DNA from 4 places in the Thioalkalivibrio sp. ALJ15 genome. Region 1 is predicted to be linked to each of the others. Evidence: riboswitches for the same ligand, from Rfam matches in the RefSeq annotation. Region 1 holds a riboswitch; each other region holds the start of a gene.

Region 1 (5,832 bases):
GGCGACCGAGACCGAGAACATCGACAGCCCCGCGAGCATGGCCAGCAGGGCACCCACCGAAGCCCCGCCGGAGAGGCCCAGCACATAGGGATCGGCCAGCGGATTGCGCAGCAACACCTGCATCAGGGCACCGGCGACGCCCAGCAGCCCGCCGGCGGCGAATGCGGCCAGGGCGCGTGGCAGGCGCAGTTCCAGTACCAGCGTGTTGTGCAGGCGGCTCCCTTCGCCCTGAATCACCGCGAGCAGGTCGCCGGGAGCAATGGCGACGCTGCCATAGGCCAGCGCGATCAGGATCGCAAGCAGCGACGCCGGGAGCAGGACCCCCGTGGCGAGGAGGAAGGAGCGCGTCACGGCTGGTCAGTCGTCCCGGCGTGAACGGGCCCGTTCCAGCTCTTCGCACATCAGCCGGGTCCCTTCGGCAATCCGCGGCGTGTGACGCTGGAGCAGCGACGGCGGGATAAAGAACAGGTTGGCGCGCTGCACCGCAGTCATGTCCTCCCATTGTTCCCAGGCAATTACCCAGTCCGGCCGGTCCTCGCCCATGCCGCCGCCGATGATCACCTCCGGATCGGCCTCGATCACGGCCTCGCGGTCCATGCGCGGCACCAGGCGGTCCAGGTGGCCGAACACGTTCTTGCCCCCGCACAGGCGGATGGCCTCGCCGATCAGGTGATCGTCGTTGACCGTCATCAGGGGCTGTTCCCAGACCTGGTAGAACAGCGGGACCGGGTCACGGTCGGAATAGTCCAGCCGCAACGTCTCGATCTCGTCGAGAAAGGCCTGCACCGCCTCCTCGCCGCGTTCCTCGGTACCGGCCAGCTGCGCCATGCGACGCATGCTGGTGGCCACGCCCTCGAAACTGCGCGGTTCCGAGACATAGACGGTCAGCCTCAGATCGCGCAGGCGCTCGATCTGCGAGCTGGAGTTGCCACTGCGCCAGGCGACCACCAGGTCCGGGTCCATTTCGACCACGCGTTCCAGGTCGATGCGGCTGTAGCCACCGACTCGCGGGATCATCTCCGCCTCCGGCGGGAAGTCGCTGTGCTGCGTGACGCCGACCAGCTGCTCTCCGGCGCCGACGGCGAACAGGACTTCCGTGATGTGCGGGGCCAGGCTGACGATACGTTCGGCGGGCCGGTCGAGCGTGACCTCGCGATCGTCATCGTCGGTCACCGTGACCGGTTCGGCCAGTGTCGGCCCCGCGCACAGGAGTAGCGCGGCAAGGGCCGTTAACTGGCGTTTGAGGGAAGTGAAAGTCATTAAAAATCCGACTGTTGTGGATTGTTCGTAACGTAAACAATACCGTGTTTTCGGGGCGCCGCACGGGCAGCGAAAGCGCCTCATCATAGCAGCAAGGGCAAGATGGTTTGGTGCCCAAATTGGTCGGGGGCACCCTGAGCGCGTATCATGCTCCGCTTTCGTCAGGTGCCTGCAGTTGGCAGGTGAAACGGGAAGCTGGTGCAAGTCCGGCGCTGCCCCCGCAACGGTAAGCGAGCGGTAAATCGCTCGGCAGACTGGCCACTGGGTCCTGTGCCCGGGAAGGCGTCTGCCGGTCGGCATCCTCCGACGCTCGCAAGCCCGGAGACCGGCCTGGCGGTGATTCATCCTGCGACCGTGCGGCGGGCAACGGTCGAGGGCGCAGGTGCGTTCCTAAAAGCCTGTTCCTTCGTGTCTTCGCCGCGCCGTCGCCTCGACGGAACCTCATGACGGCCCCAGCTCCCAACCAGTCAGAAGAGAATCCGAACGCGTTCGCCTCGGCGGAGCGCGCAGCGGTCTATCGCGTGATCGGCGAGCGCCGGGACATGCGGCATTTCCGCCCGGACCCGGTGGACCCCGATACCCTGCGGCGCCTGCTGGAGGCCGCGCACCAGGCGCCCAGCGTGGGCTACATGCAGCCCTGGCGCTTTCTGCGGGTGACCGACGCGCGGCTGCGCGATGCGTTGCACGGGCATGTGGCGGCGGAGCAGACACGCACGGCCGAGGCCTGCGGCGAGCGTGCCGCCGAGGTGCACCGGCTGAAGCTCGAAGGTATCCGCGATGCGGGCGAGCTGCTGGTGGTCGCGTTGACCGATGGGCGCGAGCGCTACGTGCTGGGTCGGCGCACCATCCCGGAGATGGACCTGTGCTCCGCCGCGTGTGCGATCCAGAACCTGTGGCTCGCGGCCCGGGCCGAGGGCCTGGGCATGGGCTGGGTGTCGCTGTTCGACCCGGACTGGCTGGCCGGGGAGCTGGGGATGCCGAAAGGGGCCTGGCCGATCGCGATCCTTTGTCTGGGTCATGTGGATGCGTTCTACGAGCGGCCGATGCTGGAAACCGAGGGCTGGGATCAGCGACGGTCGCTGGACGAACTGGTGTTCGAGAATCGCTGGGGCAGCCGTACCGACGCACCCGGCGGTTCCTCAGCGAGTGGATGACCCGATGCTGATCGCGTTCCTCACGCTGCTTGGTGCGCTGGTGCTGGATCGCCTGATCGGCGATCCGCGCCGCTGGCACCCGCTGGCCGGGTTCGGGCTGCTGGTCCAGCGCCTGGAGGCCCGGTTCTACCGCGATGGTCGGGCCCGCGGCGCGCTGCTTCTGGCCGTCCTGGTGGTGCCCTTTGTGCTGCTGACGGTCTGGTTGCAGCAGCTCCTGCCGGTCTGGCTGGTAGGGCTGCTGGTACTGGCGTTGGCGCTGGGCTGGCGCAGCCTCGACGAGCACGCCGAGCGCGTGGCCCGGGCGCTGGAGGCCGGCGATCTGGGCCAGGCGCGGCAGCAGGTGCAGATGCTGGTCAGCCGCGACAGCGAGGCCCTGGATGTGGCGGGGGTCAGCGGCGCTGCGGTGGAGTCGGTACTGGAGAACGGCAACGATGCCCTATTCGGCACCATTTTCTGGTTCCTGGTGGCCGGTGCGCCGGGGGTGGTGCTGTATCGCTTGGTGAACACGCTGGATGCGATGTGGGGCTACCGCAATGCGCGTTACACGCGCTTTGGCTGGACCGCGGCGCGGCTGGATGACCTGCTGAACTGGGTCCCGGCGCGCATGACCGCGCTGGCCTATGCCCTGGCCGGGCGCACTCGCGATGCCCTGCAGTGCTGGGGCGAGCAGGCCGCGGCCTGGAAGAGCCCGAACGCTGGGCCGGTAATGGCCGCTGGGGCGGGCGCACTGGGGCTGGTGCTGGGCGGTGCCAGCCAGTATCACGGCGAGCGTCAGTGGCGTCCGCGCCTGGGGATGGGCGCGGCACCGGATGCCGCCGGCATCCGTGCGGCGATGGGGCTGGTAGATCGGGCGCTGGCGCTGTGGATGGGCGTGCTTGTCATCGGGGTGAGCCTTGCGATCTTCTGACCCGAACAGAGCGCGGCCGGCACCGACCGGGGCCGTGCTAACCCAGGTGCATGGTGGCGGACTGCGCGCAGCTGCCAGGCATTACGGGGTGGCGCCGGAGCAATGGCTGGACCTGTCTACCGGCATCAACCCGCACGGCTATCCGCTGCCCATGCCCCCGGCGGACGTCTGGGCGCGCCTGCCGGAGCCCGACGACGGTCTGGAGGCGGCCGCGGCGCGGTACTACGGCTGCAAAGGGCTGTTGCCCCTGGCGGGCTCGCAGGCGGCCATCCAGCTGCTGCCACAGCTTCGCCCAGCGGCTGCTCGGGTTGGCCTCCTCGCGCCCAGTTACAACGAACACGCGCGGGCCTGGCGCATGGCCGGGCATCGGGTCGAGGCGCTTCCTGCGCTTGGCGACGCGGCGCCGGCCGCGATCGAGGCACGCCTGCCGCAGCTGGATGTGCTGGTACTGGTCAACCCGAACAACCCGACTGGACTGCGCGTGACCGTGGAGACGCTGCTGCGCTGGCATAAGGGGCTTGCGGCACGCGGCGGCTGGCTGGTGGTGGACGAGGCCTTCATGGATACCAGCCCCCGGCACAGCCTGTTGGCGGCCGACCCGGGCACGGACCTGGGCCCGGGGCTGCTGGTGCTGCGGTCGCTGGGCAAGTTCTTCGGTCTGGCCGGGGCGCGGGTCGGATTCCTGGCGGCGGAGCCGGCGCTGCGGGCGGCGCTGGCGGAGCGGCTGGGTCCGTGGGCGCTGTCTGGCCCGGCGCGCTGGGCGGCCACCCGAGCGCTGGAGGATCGCGCCTGGCAGGAGCAGACGCGCGCGAACCTGACCGCGGCGGGTGCGCGGTTGGAAGAGCTGCTGTGGCGGTACGGAATCGCTACCGAAGGTGGCACCGCACTGTTTCGCTGGGGGCGCCGCGATGATGCGGTCGCGGTTCAGGATGCGCTGGCGCGACAGGCGATCCTGGTGCGGCGTTTCGACGACCCCGCCAGCCTGCGTTTCGGGCTGCCGGGCGACGAGGCCCAATGGCACCGCCTGGAACAGGGGCTGGAGGCGTTGTGAGCGCGACCACGCTGATGGTGCAGGGGACCACCTCGGATGCCGGCAAGAGCGTGCTGGTGGCCGGGCTGGCCCGGGTGCTGCATCGCCGTGGGCTGTCGGTGGTGCCGTTCAAGCCGCAGAACATGGCGCTGAACAGTGCAGTCACCCTGGACGGCGGCGAGATCGGGCGTGCCCAGGCCCTGCAGGCCGCCGCCTGCGGCCTGGAGCCGCATACCGACATGAATCCGGTGCTGCTCAAGCCCAGCTCCGATCAGGGGGCGCAGGTGATCATCCACGGCCGTCCTGCGGCCGAGCTGGATGCTCGTGCCTACCACGACTACAAGCCCGTCGCCCGCGAGGCCGTGCTGGCCTCGCATCGACGGCTGACCACGCAGTACGCGCATGTACTGGTGGAAGGCGCGGGCTCGCCGGCAGAGATCAACCTGCGCGCAGGCGATATTGCCAACATGGGCTTTGCCGAGGCGGTGGACTGCCCGGTGATCCTGGTCGCGGATATCGACCGGGGCGGGGTGTTTGCGCATCTGGTTGGCACGCTCGCGTTGCTGAGCGAGACGGAGCGCGCGCGGGTGCGGGGCTTCGTGATCAACCGCTTTCGCGGCGATATCTCGCTCCTGAAGCCGGGGCTGGACTGGCTGGAGCAGGAGACCGGCAAGCCGGTGCTGGGCGTGATCCCGTATCTGCACGGGCTGTACCTGGACGCCGAGGACGCCCTGCCGCGCGAGGCGGTGCCGGAGAAGCGTGCGGATGCCCTGAAGGTCGTCGTGCCGGCCCTGCCGCGCATCTCCAACCATACCGATTTCGATCCGCTGCGTCTGCACCCGGGTGTGGACCTTCGCTTCGCCGGCCCGGGCGAGTCGCTGCAGCCGGCGGACCTGGTCATCCTTCCGGGGTCCAAGTCCGTGCGCGACGACCTCGCCTGGCTGCGCGAGCAGGGCTGGGAAGACGAGCTGCAGCGCCATGTGCGTTATGGCGGCAAGGTGCTCGGGATCTGTGGCGGCTTCCAGATGCTGGGTCGTGCCGTGCACGATCCTGACGGCGTCGAGGGCCGGCCGGGCTCCACGCCGGGGCTGGGCTGGCTGGACATCGAGACGCGTCTAGCACCGGAAAAGCGCCTGGAACGTGTTCACGGGGACCGTGTGCTGGGCCGGGAGGCCCGCGTGGAGGGCTACGAGATCCATGCAGGAGTGACGACCGGCCCCGGACTGGATCACCCGCTACTGGAGCTGCAGCATGGCTCGGACGGCGCGCGCAGCGAGGACGATGCCGTGGCGGGGACCTATGTCCACGGGGTATTCGATACCTCCGCTGCCGCCGAGGCTTTGCTGCACTGGGCTGGCATGCGCAATGGGAAGGAGCACGGCGAAGACCTGGCGACCGCACGCGAGCGCGGCCTGGAACGCCTGGCCGATACCCTGGAGGCGCATCTGGACCTGGGGCGCATCCTTGCCCTGCTGCGGACA
Region 2 (5,832 bases), on a different contig from region 1:
GTGTCCGGGTGACCCCCGGGGTCGGCTTCGCCTCGGCCTGCACGGCCGGCGAGCTGGAGGCATTGGTCCGCGAGGTGCTGGCCGAGGCGCACGCAGTGTTGCGGGCGGGGGGCGGCGAGGCGATCGAGATCCGGCAGCTGGCGGCCCCGGGGCACAAGGGCGACAGCCCGGTGCTGTGGACGGCCGCGCGCGACCTGGAGCTGGAGCCGGTGTTCGCGTCGGCGGCCGCGCTGGCCGCGCGCGACGCTGCCTTGTCCACGGACTCGGCGCGCTCGCGTGCCGTCGCCGGGGTCGGTTCGGTGGCGGAGGCGGCGGCGCTGGCGGTGGCCGGCGACGGGGCGCGCCTGCTGCTGCCGCGGCGGCTCTCGGCACGGGCGAGCTGCGCGGTGGCCGTGCGGACGGTGAACGGGACAGACGGGAATTTCGAGGAGTTTTGATGACGGTTCATTTTGTCGGAGCGGGGCCGGGTGCGGCCGATCTGCTGACTTTGCGCGGGCGCGATCGTATCGCGGCCTGCCCGGTATGCCTGTATGCCGGTTCGCTGGTGCCGGAGGCGGTGCTGGAGCATGCCCCGGAGGGGGCGCGCGTGGTCAACACCGCGCCGCTGACGCTGGACGCAATCATGGAGGAGATCGAACGCGCCCACGCGGCGGGCCAGGACGTGGCGCGCCTGCACTCCGGCGATCTTTCGGTCTACAGCGCGCTGGGCGAGCAGATCCGTCGGCTGGAGGCGGCCGGGATCGATTACAGCATCACGCCCGGCGTGCCGGCATTCTCCGCCGCCGCCGCGACCCTGGGGCGGGAACTGACGGTGCCGGAGGTGGCGCAGTCGGTGGTGCTGACGCGCACGCCGGGACGGGCGTCCTCCATGCCGGAGCGCGAACGGCTGGCGAGCTTTGCCGCCACCGGGGCGACCCTCGCGATCCACCTGTCGCTGCACAATATCGAGACCGTGGTCGAGGACCTGCGGCCGCACTATGGCTGCGACTGCCCGGTGGCGATCGTGTTTCGCGCCAGCTGGCCGGACGAGAGCGTGGTGCGCGGTACGCTGGGGAATATCGCGGAACGGGCGCAGGCCCTGACCACACGGCGCTCGGCGCTGATCCTGGTGGGCCCGGCGCTGGACCCGGGCGATTTCCGCGACAGCGCGCTGTACGACCCGGCGCATGTGCGCCGTTACCGCGGCATGGACGGGGACTAAGCGGTGGCGCCCCTGATCTTCCGCAGGCAGGGATAACGCCGGTGGGTGTTGTGGGACACGGGGCTTTTCGCCTGCAAGCAGGCTCCCACATCGCCAGGAACCTGTAGGAGTCTGCTTGCAGGCGAAGGCGGTTTCTTCCCGATCAGGGTCACGGCAAGGGGCCGCCATGCGGCGGCCCCTTGGTTCCCGGCCGGTTTAGCGGCGGCGGTAGTTGTCGTGGCAGGCCAGACAATGGTGGCGCACGCCGTTCAGGGCCTCGGTGGCGCGAAGCTGGAAGTCTTCGTTCTCCAGGTCGTCGGCCGACTCCACCTTGCGCTGCAGTCGTTCGGCGGCCTCGCGGTAGGCTGCCTTGTACTCGGAGAACTCCGGGTCCTCCCAGGCCGCGGGCAGGGCCCCGGGTTCGCCGTCCCGCGCTGGTGTCTCGCGTGCGAACCAGGTTTCGATGTCGTCGGCGCGGCGCGCCAGTTCCTCGGCCAGACCGGGCAGACGTTCGGCGAATGGTGCGTCATAACGCAGGATCTGCTCGATGCTGCGGTAGGTGGCCGAGGTGCCCTGCATGCTCTGCTGACGGAAGCGCTGGAAGGCCTCGGTCGCATCCACTTTGGCCGGATCGTCCAGGGTCTCGTCATAGTCGCCCCAGGGGCCCGGCATTGTGACAGTGACCTCCGCGGTGGCCGGGCTGCCGGTGGCAGCCAGCAACAGGATCGCAAAGAGGGTGGTTCTCAACGGGTGGTGGATCGGTTGCATCCAGTTCATGTCGATTCTCCCGGTCATTTCTCAGAAGCGGAACTGGTGCTGCAGGTGCAGCTCCCAGTCCGAGGTGTCGGTGTCGCGGTCCAGCCACATCAGTTGGGTCTTGTGCCGCTGGCCACGGTGATACCAGTTGAGGCCGGCACCCCATTCACGCTGCCAGCGCTCGTCAGTGCCAAGATCGTCGCCTGCGTCGTGGCGCAATACGGCGTGGCGCGCGGCGAACTCCAGTCCCTCCACCGGCAGCGACTGCGCCAGTTCCAGTTCGGCCCCCAGGTCGTGGTAGCTCGCGGTGCGGTCGGGGGAGACATCGCGGCGGAAGGCCGCCAGCGACAGCGAGGTATGGGCGAACTTGACCACCGCGTCGGCGGTGGCGGTGATCCAGTCGGCGCGTTGGTTGGCCACCGTGTCTTCGATGCCGCGGCTCCAGTCGCGCAGGTGGTTGCGGCTGGCGGCCTGTACGCCGGCGCCCAGGGCGACGGTGCGCTCCACGGCCTGGCCTAACGTGGTGTTGTCACGTGGGACTGCGCCGACCGGGGCCCACGCGCCGCGCGCGCTGAACAGGTGGCCGGATGTGGAGGGGCGATCGTCGCGCTGATCCAGACGTCCGCGACCGTCAAACACGCCGATGGCCCATGCCCGGTTGTCGCCGGCGCCGCCCAGCAGGGCGATACCGGTGTCGCGGCCGGCCGGAACCTCGAACTGGTTGCCGGCGATGCTCAGTTCGGTGAACAGGCGGTTGGGTCCGCCGATATCCCGCGACAGGCCGAAGGGGACCGTAAACTGGCCAGCCCGCAGGCCCAGGTGTTCACCCAGTGCGTACTGCAACCAGATGTCGCGCATGGACAGCTCGCCGCTGCTGAAATCCGGCTGCAGGCGGAAGCTCAGATCGGGGTGGAACAGGGTGCCCGAGGTGTCCAGCCAGGCACGACGGAAGTCGAATTCGCTGCTGGAGCCATCCGGGTCTCGTTCGTAGCTGTAGCGGCCCTGGATCAGCGGATCCAGGGTGACCTGCAGGCCGTCTTCCGCGTCGCCGAATTCGAAGCCGGCTTGTGCCGGCGCGATGCCCGCGGCCGTCATCAGGCACAGGGTGGCCAGGGCCGGGACGGCATGCTGTCCCGGTCGGAGATGGGTATGGTTCATTGTTGGGTTGCTCCCTTGGACGCGCGACCCCGCACGCCGTGGATGAAACGACGCCGGAAGCTGGACAGGGAGCAGGGGAGGCCGGGCGATGCGAGCACGCCGGACTGGCCCGCTCGGCCGCCCACCGCGGCGTCGGGTGTCGTCCAGGCCGGTCTCCGGACTCGCGAAGTGGATGCGCGATGCATCCAGGGCGGATCGCCTTCCCGCGGGCATCCCGGGGATGCGCCGCAGTGGCATTGGATCCGCCCGTCTCCGCCTACCGTTGCGGGGGCAGTGCCGGCCTTGCGAATGTCGATTCGCGCACCGGCTTCCCGATTATCCCCGGCGGCTGAGCGCCGGGGCACCTAGAGTGGGGCGAACCGTAATGGAGGGAAAAGGGGGGGTCAAGTTTGTCCGGGTATCCCGGGAAACGGTGTAGTGGGGGCGAACCCGGCTCCCCTGGAGGCTGATAATTGATGCAGATCATCTCCGGGGCGGATTTTGATCGCGACCAGGTTTCCGCGTCTGTAGGGTGGGTTTTAAGTGGTTTGGACCGAGTCTATTTCGGTTCGCGCCGATATCCGCTTCTCAGATGTCTGTTACTCATCTGTTACTCAAGGGAGACCTGTATGAAAACGCTTTCCGGATTCCGCATGACGGCGCTGGCGGCTTGTGCAGCCGTCGCGTTCGGGGCCGCAGCCCCGGCCGTGGCCGATACCGACTATTCCGAGTACCGCGACGTGTTCGAGCCGCTGCCGGCGCTGCCGCCGATCCCGGCGGACAACTCGATGACCAAGGAGAAGATCGAGCTGGGCAAGATGCTGTTCTTCGAGCCGCGCATCTCCAGCTCCGGCGTGATCTCCTGCGCCACCTGCCACAACCCGGCGCTGGGCTGGGCGGACCGCATCCCGCGCGCGGTGGGCCATGACGGCCAGGTTGGCGAGCGCAATACCCCGACCGTGCTGAATTCCGGCTTCTTCACGGCCCAGTTCTGGGATGGCCGCGAGGACGATCTGGAAGGCCAGGCCCTGGGCCCGATCCAGGACGCGATCGAGATGGCGATGCCGCTGGAGGAGGCGATCGCGCGCCTGGAGGAGTTCAACGAGTACCAGGAGAAGTTCGAGGCCGCCTATCCCGATTATGACGGCGACAACGTGATCAATACCGACCACGTGGCCAAGGCCCTGGCGACGTTCCAGCGCACGCTGAACACCCCGAATTCGCCGCTGGATCGCTGGCTGGTCGGGGACGAGGGTGCGATGAGCGAGCAGCAGATGCGCGGGATGAAGCTGTTCGCCGATAACGGCTGCGTGGCCTGCCACAGCGGACCGGCGTTGACCGACAGCAACTTCCATCGCATCCAGGTGCCGGGCTCGGAAGACAAGGGCCGCTATCTGGTCACGGGCGATGAGGCCGACAAGTTCGCGTTCAAGACCCCGACGCTGCGCAATGTGGCGCTGACCTACCCCTACATGAACAACGGCGAGACCGCGACGCTGGACGAGGCGATCCGCATCATGGGGCAGGAGATGCTGGGCATGGAGTTCAGCGATGACGAGGTCGCGGACATCGAGGCCTTCATGCACGCACTGACCGGCGAGATGCCGCGCTTCGATATCCCCGCGCTGCCGTAACTGGCCGCACTGGGATCGGGTGTTACAAGCCCCCTCCGGAGACGGAGGGGGCTTTTTCGTGGGTGCGTTTATTCGACCGTGATAGTGATCTTTTCGGACACAACCGGTGGGTCGAAGCTAATGTGGCGGTAGTCCATGAACAGCAACTGCAGGGTGTACTCGCCGGGTTCCAGTTCCAGCTCGCCCTCGGTCTGTCCACCACCGAAATGACGCTTGTGGTCGGAGAAGGGCAGCGAGGCATCCAGGTCCACCTCGTCGAGTGGCTTGTTCACCAGCAGGTGGTGGTGGCCGGTGTTGTCCATCTCCACGCCGGCCGGCGCGACACCCATGCCGCGCAGGCCCATCTGGACACGCACTGGACTTTCGAGCGTTTCGCCATCCTGTGGACTGATGAAATAAACCTCGGCCCCGTCCGGTGGCGCAATGCGGTCGGTCGCCATGGCATTCCCGGCCAGCGCCAGGCCGCCGGTCAGTGCCAGTAACGTGGAAAGTCGGGTGAGCGTGGGATTCATGAAGGCTCCTTTGGCCCGCGTTCGGGCATCCGTGTGGTCCCAACTCCAGTATAGACCGCGGTCCCTGCGGCAGCCCCGCGGCGTTCTGCTACCCTAGGCGCCTTCAAATTCCACTTTCCTCAGGAACGAGTGCTTCGCATGACTTTTCGTACCCGTTTTGCCCCCAGTCCGACCGGCTATCTCCATATTGGCGGTGCCCGCACCGCGCTGTTCTCCTGGCTGTATGCGCGTCACCACGGTGGCGAGTTCGTGCTGCGCATCGAAGACACCGATCTGGAGCGCAGCAATGCGGAATCGGTCAACGCGATCCTTGAGGGGATGAACTGGCTGGGGCTGACTTACGATCACGGGCCGTTCTATCAGACGGAGCGTTTTGATCGGTACAAGGAGGTAATCGACCAGCTGATGGCCGCAGGTCACGCCTATCGCTGCTACTGCACGAAGGAAGAGTTGGATGCGATGCGCGAGGAGCAGAAGGCGCGCAAGGAAAAGCCGCGCTACGACGGTCGCTGCCGCGCGCGCACCGAGCCGCGCGAGGGCGTGGAGCCGGTAATCCGTTTTCGCACGCCGGACGAGGGGGTAACCATCGTCGACGACATGGTGCGCGGCAAGG
Region 3 (5,832 bases), on a different contig from region 1:
GGCGCAGGGCATCGGTGGCCTGCATGCCCCAGGCGATCTGACCCGTGGTCTTTGCACCGAACTGCTCGTTGTCGTCGTAACGCAGCGAAGCTTCCAGGTCGTGGTTGCCAAGTTCGGTGCGCAAGACCGAATACACGCCAACGTTGTAACGCGAGTCCTCGTCATAATCGGTGGTGCCATCAACCTGGTCCTCGTAGGCATCCACTCCGGCCACTAGGTCGGTGCGATCCCCAAGTCGGAGATCGTTGCGCCAGGTCAGCTGATTCCGACGCGTATCGAATCGATCGATGCTTCCACCAAGCACGCCGCCTTCCGTCACATCGTCACTCTCATCCCGTGACTGCCCGAGCGTGACTTCCGAGTCCCAGCGGGCGGTTACCGGAATACGAACACCGGCCCGCAGGGCGGCGTGCACGAAATCCGTGTAGGCACGGTCATACGGCCCCAGACGGCCAAAAGAGTCCGGGTCGGCGGGGTCGACGAGGCCGAATTCGTCCGCATCGTATTCCGAGCGGCCCTCCGAATACAGCATGTTGCCGAATAGCTCGATGCCGTTGGGGAGCCGATGCGACAGCTTGCCGGCCAGCGAGGTGTTCTTGTAACCGTCAGGGTCATCGTCACCGACGTCGTCCTGCACGTTAATCCCATCGGTCTCGAAGTGGCTAACCGAGAAACTGTAGTTCGTGTTCTCGGTGCCGCCGGCAACGCCGACTCCGGTCTCCCACGTGTCAAAACTTCCGCCTCCGACAAATGCGTTGACCTTCGGCGGTCCTTCTCGACCTTCTCGGGCAAAGATCTGGGTCACGCCGCCAATGGCATCGGACCCATAAATGGACGTTCGAGGGCCCCGCACGATCTCCACTCGTTCGATCTCCTCCGGCGGCAGGAACCGCCAACTCGCCCCGCCGGTGGTCGCAGAGCCCATGCGAACTCCATCGATCAAAAGCAGGTGGTGATCAGATTCGGTACCCCTCACGCGCACACTCGACTGTTTACCAAATGGGCCGGCACCACTCACCGATACGCCAGCGCGCCCATCTAAAAGATCGGTGAACTGCTGGGGCTGCAGGCGTTCGATTTCCTCGCGGTCGATGATGGTCACCGAAGCGAGCGTCTCGTCGACGGTCTGGGCGATTCGCGAGGCGGTAACCTGGACGGTCTCCAGCGTCTGCGCGTCGTTGGTGTTCGGCGTGTCCGCAAGGGCGGGACCGGTGGCCAGCAGGATGGCCGTGGAAAGTGCTGTGCGTTTCATGTCGTCCGTGTCTCCCGGCGAGCCGCCCGCACGCCGTAAATTCGTCGGGACCACGCAGGCAGGGGGAGAGAGGCACGAGGGGGACCGGGCACAGCCGCTATGCGACCAGGCCCGATCATCCGCCTCGCATGCCCGCCGCATGCCGCGCGATCATTCCCTGGCCGGTCTCCGGGCTGACGAGCGTTCCGGTGCGGCGCCTTCCCGAACGATTCCGTTCAGTGGCGTGTGCCGCGACCATCAGAGGCCGTCATGGCCTCTCGCTCGATTACCGTTGCGGGGGCAGCGTCGGATTCGTCCGCAGGCATCCAGATACCTGTAGCGGGCTCACCGAACTTCCCGTTTAACCCCTCGGCGAGACACGCCGAGGGGCACCAGAAAACGCACGAAAGCCTACACAGTTGGTCAAGAAATTACCAGACCCGGGAAATACGCGGCGTCAGGATCGCTGGGCCTCGGCCTGCACATAACGTGCGCCGCTCTTGAGCAACCGCCCCCAGGACTTGTCCTGCAGCATGGCGTCAAATTCCGGCGACCGTTCGGCACGCAAAGCCACCGGCGCCGCCTGCGCGCCCTCCTCCACCGGATGGGCGGCCAGCATCTCCAGGCGGTCGGGATTGGCGCCATATTGCCGTACCAGGAAATCACGCATGGAGTCGGACAGCGGCAGATGGTAGATGCGCGTCAGACGCAGGGCCAGCCATTCCGCCATACGGCTAAGATCCTGACGCACCATACGCACCATCGCCGAACCCAACCCCGCCTTGGCATCCGCACTCATGCCGACGTACAGGCCTCCGAGATAGGCGGCGGGATTCGCATAGATCGCGCGCTGGATACTCGGGTTGGTCAGGTCGACCAGAGGCTCCAGAATCAGTGCGAGCTGGATGCCGATGCGCTTGGCGGTGTCCGCATCCAGTGGGTGCCCACCAAAGTAGAACAGGTCGCCCTCGCGCCGGATGCCGAGCTCGGACAGGTACTCACAGAACCGGTCGGCCAGGCGCAGCTTCTGGTCGTCCGCCAGCTCGATCACCTCTTCGCTCACGCGGATACCGCGCGCACTGCGCTTGAACCAGCTCTGCTGCCCCTTTCTCTCGACCTGCTGTCGTCGCAGCGCCTCCCAGCGCTCGACCGCGGCGGTATAGCGACTCTGCGCCTGCATGAGCTGGTCCCGCGCCGCGCGCAGGTCTTCGACATGACGCAGCGCCCGCCCCAGCAGGCGGCCTTCCGGCGAATTCACAGCGGGGCGGGACTGTTCCAGTTGCGAAAGTGCATCCAGCACCTCGCGCCCGATACCCAGAGTCGGCGAACGCAGGACCTGCGGATCCAGGCCACTGGCCGGGCTTTGCGCCAGCAACATCGCGAGCGAGCGCAGGCGACTGACCACACCCGCCTGAGCGACGCGGAAACGGTTGCCCTGATACTCCAGCCGATCCAGCGCATGCCCCAACCGCCAACCACCCGACCATTCGAAACTCAGCCGCCGGATCTGCCGCCCGTTGACCATCTCGAAGGCCAGTACAAACATGGCCTGCGTATCATCCAGTGAGCAGCGCGACAGGTCATCCGAGTCCGCCGCTGAAAACAGGCGGTCCAGAAATTGATCGATCCGCCGGACGCCATCCTCACGGGTTGGCGCGACGCCCTGAAGCCGGTCGCGCAGCGGATCCGCCAGTTCGGAGGCATCGTGGTGCAGTTTTTCCAGCGCGGCCAGACGAGCATCCGCAGTGGCATCCACCAGATCCGCGACGCGCGAGCGCAGCCCCAGCCGACGGTAGATCTCGATCTGCTCGGCCGCTGCTGCGAGGCTGGTATCGCCGGTCATCTCGCGCACCGCGACCGCGACGCCTTCCGGCGAGATATCCACCTCATGAAGCAGAACCTCGGCGGCCTTGCGTCGCCGCATGTCCGGCGCCATCTCGGCCATCGCCAGGTCGCGGGTCACGAACAGCAGGTCCGGCAAAAAGTCGATCGTATTGCGCAGCTGATCGCGTGAGCGCTCCTGCCGCTTGCCCCGCGTGGCATCGGCAATAAACCGCGCCAGCAGGCCAATCACCCCGAACAGCAGCGTGTAGACGGCAAAAAAGATGAAATTCTGGGCCGGGGCGGCGTGGCCAAAGCCCAGGAAATAGCCCCCCTGCATCGCGAGGAAGGTCACCGGGCCGGCCGCCCACAGCAGCTGCAGCATGTTGAGCGACCAGGGCACCTTGCGCGCGGTCGCCGCGACCTCGGTGATCCGGCTGCGCCCGGCCGCCTCGATCAGCACATGGTCCTGGCTCGGACTGGCGGCCTGGGGGGCCTCCTGCCGCTGTTGCCGCTTGCGAAACCTGCCAAACACGCGTCGTCCCTGCCCCCTCAGCGTTTCCGTGAAGTGTAGGGAAAACAGACCGGTTGCGGGTGCCCGGTCAGGAAAAAATGTTCAGGGAGCCAGGAAGTAGTCCGCAATCCCTACGCAGCACTGCGACCCCGGACTGCCGCCTCCCCCGGCGGCGTCGAAACCACCTTGGGCGCCTCGTCGGCATACAGATAGTCGCGGGTGAGCGGCACGGCATCCTGCTGTTTGGCCACCTGGATGTGGAACACCACCTGGCGCCACCAGCGGAAGGTCGCCTCGCAACTGGCCAGATAGAACTCCCACATGCGGCAGAAGCGCTCGTCGAAGTGGCCCACTGCCTCGGCACGGATGTTCTGGAACCGCCGATACCACTCGGCGAGCGTCTCCGCATAGTGCAGCCGCCAGAACTCGATATCGGTGGTATGCAGCGGGGTCGGCTCCAACGCCTCCATCACCTCGGACAGTGCCGGGGTATAACCGCCAGGGAAGATGTACTTGCTCAGCCAGGGGTTGGTGGTCCCCGGAGGCCCCTGGCGGCCAATCGTGTGCAGGACGGCCACGCCATCGTCCTTGAGCAGGTCGTTCACCCGCTGGAAGAACGTGCCGTAATTGGGCACGCCGACATGCTCGAACATGCCGACACTGACGATCCGGTCGTACTGGTCGTCGTGTTCGCGGTAGTCCTGATAGAAAAAGCGCACGCGATCGTCCAGCCCGCGGCGCTTCGCCTCGGCCTGGGCCACTCGCAGCTGCTCCCGGGACAGGGTGATTCCGTCCACCTGGACATCGGCATTCTCGGCCAGGTGAAAGGCCAGCCCACCCCAGCCGCAGCCGATATCCAGCACCCGCTGACCGGGCTCCAGCACCAGCTTCTTGCGCAGCATCGCGCACTTGGCCTGCTGGGCCTCCTCCAGGGTCATGTCCGGGCGCTCGAAATAGGCACAGCTGTAGAACATGCCTTCGTCGAGAAAACGGCGGAACAGCCACTCGTCCACGTCGTAATGATGGGAGATGTTCTGGTAGCTGCGCGCGATACGGTTGCCCTGCTCGAGGACCGCGCGAAACATGCACACCAGCGGGTGCACACGACGCTGGAATCTGGGCGCGAAGTTGCGCATGGCCACATCCAGAAACACCCGGATGCCCTCGGGACCCGGCGACCAGAGCCCGTCCATATAGGTTTCGCCCAGCTGAAACCCGGGATCTCGCGCGATGCGCTTGAGGGCCGCCCGATCATGGACCTGCAGCGTGATCTCGGGTGCCCCCTGCCCGAAACGGCGCTCGCTCCCGTCCGGCTCGCGCAGGATCAGCGTGCCGTGGTGCATGTATTCGTTCAGCATCCGTTCGATCATTGCGTCCCTTCCCATGCGAATCGCCTGCTATATTAAACAGAGTCTAGATATCGCACTCGCTCCGCCGCAAGCCTCTGAATTGGCTGATCCCTGCCACTCCAAAAGGTTCCACACTCACAATACCGGAATTCCTCATACGGGCAACCTCTATACGGGGGCCTCACACACCTTCCCTCACCGATGGCAAAACCGCTAACCTGAGCACATGACACTGCGCCCGACCCAAGCCTGCGAACACTGCACCCTGCGCCAGCTCTGTCTGCCGATGGGGCTGCCACAAAACGAACTCTGGCAACTCGACGAGATCGTGCAGCAACGCCGTCCGATCGAAAAGGGGGCCTTGCTGTTCGGCATGGGCGAGCGCTTCGACACCCTGTTTGCCGTACGCACCGGGGCGTTGAAGACCGTTCTGATCGGCGACGACGGTACCGAGCAAATCACCGGCTTCGCCCTCGCAGGCGATCTGCTGGGGCTGGATGCGATCCACTCCAGAAAACATCCGGTCAGCGCGGTCGCCCTCGAATCCACCAGTGTCTGCGCAGTCCCGTACACCCATGTGGACGACCTCGCCGGCAGGCTTCCGACATTCCGCCAGCACATGATGAACGTGATGAGCCAGGGGCTGGCTCAGGACGAAAGCCTGCATGCCCTGCTCGGGCAGCGCACGGCGGAGCAGCGCCTGGCCACATTCCTCGTCACCCTGTCGGAGCGGCATCGTGCACGGGGCCTGTCCACCGAGCGCTTCTACCTCCCGATGTCGCGCGCCGACATCGCGAACCACCTGGGGCTGACTCAGGAGACCATCAGCCGCCTGTTCACACAGCTGCGCAACCAGGGGGTAATCAACCTGCACACCCGGGATCTCGAGATCCTCGAGCCGACGACCCTGCGCAGTA
Region 4 (5,832 bases), on a different contig from region 1:
GCATCCAGCCACGAACGCTGTCCCTTGCCGGTCCGAAAGGTGAAGAGATCCCGGATGATCCGCCGATGGATCACGATGCCGGCGATCAGTGTAACGAGCATTGCCATGGAGGCAATTCCGACGATCCAGAACGCAGTCGTACGTGGCAGATAATGCAGCTGGTAATGCATCCGATAGAGGGTCATGCCTCCACCGGTATCTCGATATTCGACCGGGTCGCCGGTGTCCGGTGCCAGCAGGCGGTTCTGGCGGCTGCCGTTCGAGTCCTGCCAGGCGATTTCCAGGTCCGGGTTCTCGCGGATGCCCGGTGGGTCGATGTTCCAACGGCCGGAACTGGGAACGGTCTCCTGCAGATACTCCTGGGCGACGGCTACTGATTCCGCAGCTGACGCACCGGGGCCATTCAGTGAACGTTCGGGTGTCATCCACTGGTCGATTTCCACGGCAAAATAGCCGATGCTGCCCGTGACAAAGATGAAGTAGAGCAGCCAGCCTAGGCTGATGCCCGTCCAGGTATGCAGCCAGGCCATGCTCTGACGAAACGTATCTTTCATGGGATCCTCCGGGGCATCAGCTGCCGGTGGGTGCGAGAAAGAGTGCCAGCAGCCCCAGCAATACGCCGGGGCCGAGGACGCCGACAGCGGCTCGCATTGCGGTTCCCGCCGCGAAGGCCCACAGGGCCGCGGCGGCGTGGACGAGGAAGCTCAGCGCAATTGAAAGATCGACCGCCTCCGCCCGGTGCAGTGGCAGGGTATGCACCATGGTGGCCCCTAGCGATACGGCCAGCAGGTAGCCGCCGAACACCGCGGTGCAAATACGAAGCACCACGGCGCTGGCATGCAGCACATCAGAACTCATAACGGTACCGTGCCGTAATGGTCCGGCCTGCAAGTGGGAATCCACGCTTCTCGAAGTAATCCCGATCAAGGGCGTTTTCGATCGTGATTGACAGGCGCTGGTCGGGGGTGGGCTCCCATCCGGCCGATAGGTCGACGAGGGTGAAGCCGCCGTCCTCGACGATTTCACCGGGGTTGTGGACCCAGTCCTCATCCTTGCGCGGTCCGACATAGCGCGCGAGGATCTGTCCGTCCACCTGGCCGAAGTCCAGGTCGATGCCCGCATTCACGTTCCAGGTGGCCACATTGAGGCTGTCGCGTTTTTCGCCGTCGGCCTCTTCCCATGCCGTGAGGATGTGATTGACATTGCCGAACAGGGTGAGCATCTCGTTGTGTCTATAGCGGGTCTCGAGTTCGAGCCCCTCGAACCGCGCCCGGTCGGCGTTTTCAAAGCTGAAGATCCGGGGCTCCGAGGGATCGGCGGGATCCTCCCTGGTGACTCGTACCACGCGGTCACGCACGCGGGTGTTGTAGTAGGTTGCGTGAAGCGACATCGGGCCGCCGAAATAGTCGACCCCAATGTCCCAGGTAAAGCTCTTTTCCGGGTCCAGGTCCGGGTTGCCCCGAGTGATCTCGGTCTGGCCGGCCGGGGTCTGGCGTTCGCTCTGGCCCGTTATGGCTCCGGCGTCAGGAACGATGAAGGCCGTACCCGCTGATCCGCGGAGGTACCAGTCTTGTCCCAAGGGATGACTAGCGCCAATGCTCGGATTGAAGCTGGTAAAACGTGACCTGTCGGGCTCGAAGTCCGTGCCGTGTGGCGTGTCGAGCATTTCCAGCTTGATCCAGTCGTGGCGTGCGCCGACGGTTAGGACAGTATCCGTGGGAAGCCGGGATTGTTGCCGTGCGAACAGCCCCGTGGTTTCGCGTCGGCTGTCTGCGGAGTTGGGCTCGATGCGGTTGCCGTCCGCGTCCCAGCGAAGTGCGCGCTGTTCTGCCCGCTCATGATCCATGCCGAAGGTCAGGCGGTGTGCATTACCCCACTGCCAGGTGTCCTTGATCTGCACCCCGCGCCAGTCGACCACGTTTCTCGAGGAACGGTATTCGGGGGCGCCATCCACCACCTCCATATTCGTGGAATCCTCGCGGGCCCCGTAGATCAGCAGGCTGATCTCGTGATCGCCCATATAGCCGGTCAGACGGGTCTCGCCACTGTAGCGGTCTACATCCTTCTGTCCTTGTTGGTCGGTGCCATACGCAATATCGCCCGGAGATTCGACATCGCGCGCGAGTACGCCTTCTAGGGACATGTCCAGCCACCAGCCGTCGGTCAACATGGTGCCCGCGTGGAGGCTGGCATCGTACTTCGAGAAGGAAGTATTATCGCGTCGGTCGCCACTCCCCATGCGGAAGTCGTCCCGCTGCTCGCGGGCGCCTAGTCCCAGAGTGATGTCCGTGCGCTCATTTGCGCTTCCCCCGGTGACCAGCTCGGCCTCGCGGGTGTCGAAGCTTCCGTAACCGAGCGCGATGCGGCTCTCCCACGGACCGGTTTTCCGCCTAGGGATGACATTAACTACGCCCGCCATCGCGGACGAGCCATAAACCGAGGACGCCGGACCACGCAGGACCTCGATGCGCTCGATCCCGGAGGGACTGATAAGGGACAGGTTAGTCGCTCCGGCGGGCCGGTCATCGTAGAGCAGCAGCGTGCGTTGATTGATCCCGGAAAATTGGGGGCGGAAGCCGCGCATGCCGATGCCCGAGAGCATTCCTGGGTACTGCACGACATCGACGCCGGCGCGTTTCTTGAGCAGATCGGTCAGATCGTTCGCGGCCGTCTTTTCGATCTCTTCCTCGGAGATGACCTGAATCGCCTGAGGTTCGTCGCTCACGGCGCTCCCGGTGCGTGAGGACGTGACAACCACGTCGTCCAGTCGTGGTGTCTCGGCCCCGGAGGTGTCCAGTGTGTCCGCTGCCACCGACGCGAACACCCCGGGAATCAGCCCCAGTGCTGCCAGCGCCGCGATGGGTTTTCGGGTTCGGGGAAAAACGGGAAGGGCTGCCGGCTGGCTATTCGGCCGGCTGTTTCGATGGTTCATGGTTTCCTCTCCGGCGCGCCGCCCGCGCACCCTGCTGTGGGCCAGGTGCGGCACTCGGAGAGCGAACGCACGGACCCTGCGCCCCGGGCGTGGATCAGCCCGGGGCGCAGGGTCCGTCGTCGGAAAGGACCCGAAGAACGAGCCGCGCAAAGCCCTCCGCAATGCCGCGTGGATGCTTCAGGCCGGTCTCCGGGCTCGCGGACGGGTCCTTCCTGGACCGGGGGCAGGGCACCTTCCCACGCTTGCGCGCAGTGGTCTTCGCCGTGCCCGGGGTACCGCTTGGTTCTGCGGCACCCCCGTCTCGCCTACCGTTGCGGGGGCAGCGCCGGACTGGTTTGCTCGGTGGGGCAAACGTACCGGCTTCCCGTTTAACCAGTCGGGTTAAACCGACTGGCACCTGAAGCAAGGCGCTGGAGGTTAATGGATCGCGTGTACGTTCGCAAGAATGCGCTGAGTGCGGTTCATGAACCCCATTCAACTCTTTCCCGATGAGGAAGAAGACTTAGCCAGGCTCCCTGGGTGAGCCACCGCCGGTCGAACGCTGGGAGCACATATCCAGCTGAGGGAGACGTCATGGCGCAGAATCGGGTCCAGTTTCAGCGAAGCGTATCGTTCCGGAGTTTATGGCGCATCACGGTACGCAGGCGCCGCGTCCAGGCGGCGCTGCTGTGGGATGGGGCTGCACAGTCAGGAATACGAGCCGGGGCTCTAGGTGCAAGCCGACCGACCCGGTCAGTGTCCCAGCGACGTCTGGCGGCATCTTCTGTCGCATTATGGCGTCCGTTGCATTTCGAGCCGGCGAATTTACTGCTGGGGCTATGCGGTGGCCGACCGCCTCTTCATCAACGTGAGAACGGAGCTGATCGGACAGGCGCCGGAGCCACAGGGGCGCAGGAGAAGATCAGGGGAATACGACACCGTTGAATTCGTGCTCTCAGTTGATTCGGGTCAGGTAGGATTCCAGCTCATTGGCCAGCCAGGTCACCACGGGACCTCCGTGGGCCTGTTCGGATTCCAGTACGCAGAAGGTCTTCCACCACTTAGCGGCCGGATGAGGGATTGTGCGAAGTTGTTCCTGGCGCAGGGCGCTGCTGATGAGCGGAAAGGGTAAATCGGCCCAGCCGGAACCTTCGATCACTGCGTCGCGGATTAATTCGTACTGCGTGAAGGCGAGGTAGTTGTCAGTGTCGGGAGACTCTGGGATCAGGCCGTCCCTGTCCAAATAGGCCATGACAATCTCCGTATGTCCGACGAGGTCGTCCTGCGTGACCCGGGGGAGGACTGCCAGTGGATGGTCGGTGGCGGTGACCGTAAGCATGCGCACGTCTGCAAGCTCTCGAAACCACTGGTAGCCCACGGTGAGCAACTGGGGCATCAAGCCGTAGGCCACATCCACGGCCTGGCGTTCCACAAGCTCCGGCAGCTCCCGGGGTGGAGCCAGATAAACGGATACGCTGGTATGCGGAAATGCGTGCTTCAGGCGACGTAGCAGGTCCCGCCACGTAGCCTCAGGGATGGCGTCGTCGCGGGCGATGCGCAACGCCGATTCGGCACCGCTCATGTGGTGCCGGCAACGGGCGTGGATCTGCCCGGCCACTTGCTGCAGGCGCTGGCAGTCGGTCACGATGCTGCCGCCCACCGGGGTGAGGTGGAGTTGATTGCCGCTGCGTTCGAACAGCACCACCCCCAGTTCGTCTTCCAACGCGCTTAAGGCGGTGCTCACCGTGGTGCGGCTGCGGCCGAGGGTGCGTGCGGCGGCCGCGACGCTGCCCTGTTTCACCACGGCGAGAAACGTTTCGATCTGGCTGTCTTTCATAGCCTCATGGTGACGGAAAACCCGTCGCTCAGCGACTCACGTTATTGAATTGGGCTCCCTAGAATAGCCAGCAATTCAATGGGAGGTCATCATGAGTTCGTTCTGGGCGCGGGAAAAAACGGCGCTGTATCTGTCTGCCACCATGGCCGGCATGTTTGCCCTTGGGGGTATCGTTTGGGGCTTGTGGGTTAACTCCCTGGTGATCCTGTTCGACGGGGCGTACTCCCTTGTAAGTCTGGTGCTGTCGTTGCTCTCGGTGTACGCCGCACGGGTTGTGCGGCGGCCAGCAAACCAGCGTTTCCCCTTCGGTCGTGCCGCGATTGAACCACTGGTTATTACCGTGAAGGGGCTGACTATTGCGCTGGTTTCCCTGTTGTCGATTGCATTGGCCTTGCACGCGCTGTTGACCGGCGGTCGCGTAGTGGAGACGGGCATGGCCATGTTATTCGCGGCCATTAGCGCAGTGGCCTGTGTGGTCGTGTGGGGTTATCTGCGCTGGGTGCAGGTTCGTACCCCCGGCGGGTTGGTCTCTGCCGAGCGCCGCCAGTGGCTGATGGATACGCTTTTGAGTGCGGCCGTCCTTGCGGGCTTCGGCCTGGCGGTGTTGCTGGAGCGCACCGCATTTTCGGAGTATGCCGTCTATGCGGATCCGGTCATGGTGCTCCTGGTGGCTGGATACTTCATTGGTGTACCGCTGAAGATGACCTTGGAAGCTGTACGCGAGCTGGTTCTGGCTGCCCCGCCGGCTGAGCTGAGAGCCCGGGTGATCACGGCTCTGAATGAGGCGGCAGTGCCGGCCCGGCAGGCACGCTATACGAAGGTTGGGCCGTACCTCCTTCTGGAGATTCGGTTGCCCGCAAGGGACATGCGGAGAGCCGAGCGGTTGCGTATCCGGCTTTACCGTTTATTAGCCGACTTGCCTGTCCGTCCGGTGGTCGTCATCCACACGGAGGGTCGTAAGGCGGAACGGGTCGTTGAGGCTGGGCCCTAGGGCAGTTGAGTCCTACCATCGGACTTGGAAGGCCCGCGGAGGCCGGCGATGGCCGGCCCCTGACGCCGGTGCAGCGCCGGATCCGGGAGTTGG

The links. Region 1 has a riboswitch for cobalamin ahead of bluB (5,6-dimethylbenzimidazole synthase). Riboswitches for the same ligand answer to the same signal wherever they lie in the genome.
Region 2: it holds a riboswitch for cobalamin, as region 1 does, so the genes downstream of both, G015_RS0104730 (porin) here and bluB (5,6-dimethylbenzimidazole synthase) in region 1, are expected to answer to the same signal.
Region 3: it holds a riboswitch for cobalamin, as region 1 does, so the genes downstream of both, G015_RS0104830 (TonB-dependent receptor domain-containing protein) here and bluB (5,6-dimethylbenzimidazole synthase) in region 1, are expected to answer to the same signal.
Region 4: it holds a riboswitch for cobalamin, as region 1 does, so the genes downstream of both, G015_RS0109525 (TonB-dependent siderophore receptor) here and bluB (5,6-dimethylbenzimidazole synthase) in region 1, are expected to answer to the same signal.

What each region holds. Positions count from the first base shown of each region.
Region 1 covers NZ_KB912060.1:103,203-109,034, reverse strand. The annotation lists gene G015_RS0111795 (iron ABC transporter permease) at 1-351, opposite strand, end outside; gene G015_RS0111790 (cobalamin-binding protein) at 358-1,260, opposite strand; cobalamin riboswitch at 1,407-1,609, shown strand; gene bluB (5,6-dimethylbenzimidazole synthase) at 1,704-2,414, shown strand; gene cbiB (adenosylcobinamide-phosphate synthase CbiB) at 2,419-3,321, shown strand; gene cobD (threonine-phosphate decarboxylase CobD) at 3,410-4,372, shown strand; gene G015_RS0111770 (cobyric acid synthase) at 4,369-5,832, shown strand, end outside.
Region 2 covers NZ_KB912057.1:231,721-237,552, reverse strand. The annotation lists gene G015_RS0104745 (cobalamin biosynthesis protein) at 9-437, shown strand; gene cobM (precorrin-4 C(11)-methyltransferase) at 437-1,201, shown strand; gene G015_RS0104735 (cytochrome c) at 1,397-1,957, opposite strand; gene G015_RS0104730 (porin) at 1,979-3,094, opposite strand; cobalamin riboswitch at 3,223-3,457, opposite strand; gene G015_RS0104725 (cytochrome-c peroxidase) at 3,727-4,707, shown strand; gene G015_RS0104720 (DUF4399 domain-containing protein) at 4,776-5,219, opposite strand; gene gltX (glutamate--tRNA ligase) at 5,358-5,832, shown strand, end outside.
Region 3 covers NZ_KB912057.1:255,528-261,359, forward strand. The annotation lists gene G015_RS0104830 (TonB-dependent receptor domain-containing protein) at 1-1,252, opposite strand, end outside; cobalamin riboswitch at 1,394-1,643, opposite strand; gene G015_RS0104835 (hypothetical protein) at 1,689-3,587, opposite strand; gene G015_RS0104840 (cyclopropane-fatty-acyl-phospholipid synthase family protein) at 3,698-4,936, opposite strand; gene fnr (fumarate/nitrate reduction transcriptional regulator Fnr) at 5,142-5,832, shown strand, end outside.
Region 4 covers NZ_KB912059.1:40,669-46,500, forward strand. The annotation lists gene G015_RS13670 (PepSY domain-containing protein) at 1-554, opposite strand, end outside; gene G015_RS0109520 (hypothetical protein) at 571-858, opposite strand; gene G015_RS0109525 (TonB-dependent siderophore receptor) at 848-2,932, opposite strand; cobalamin riboswitch at 3,095-3,348, opposite strand; gene G015_RS0109530 (LysR family transcriptional regulator) at 3,867-4,748, opposite strand; gene G015_RS0109535 (cation diffusion facilitator family transporter) at 4,840-5,739, shown strand.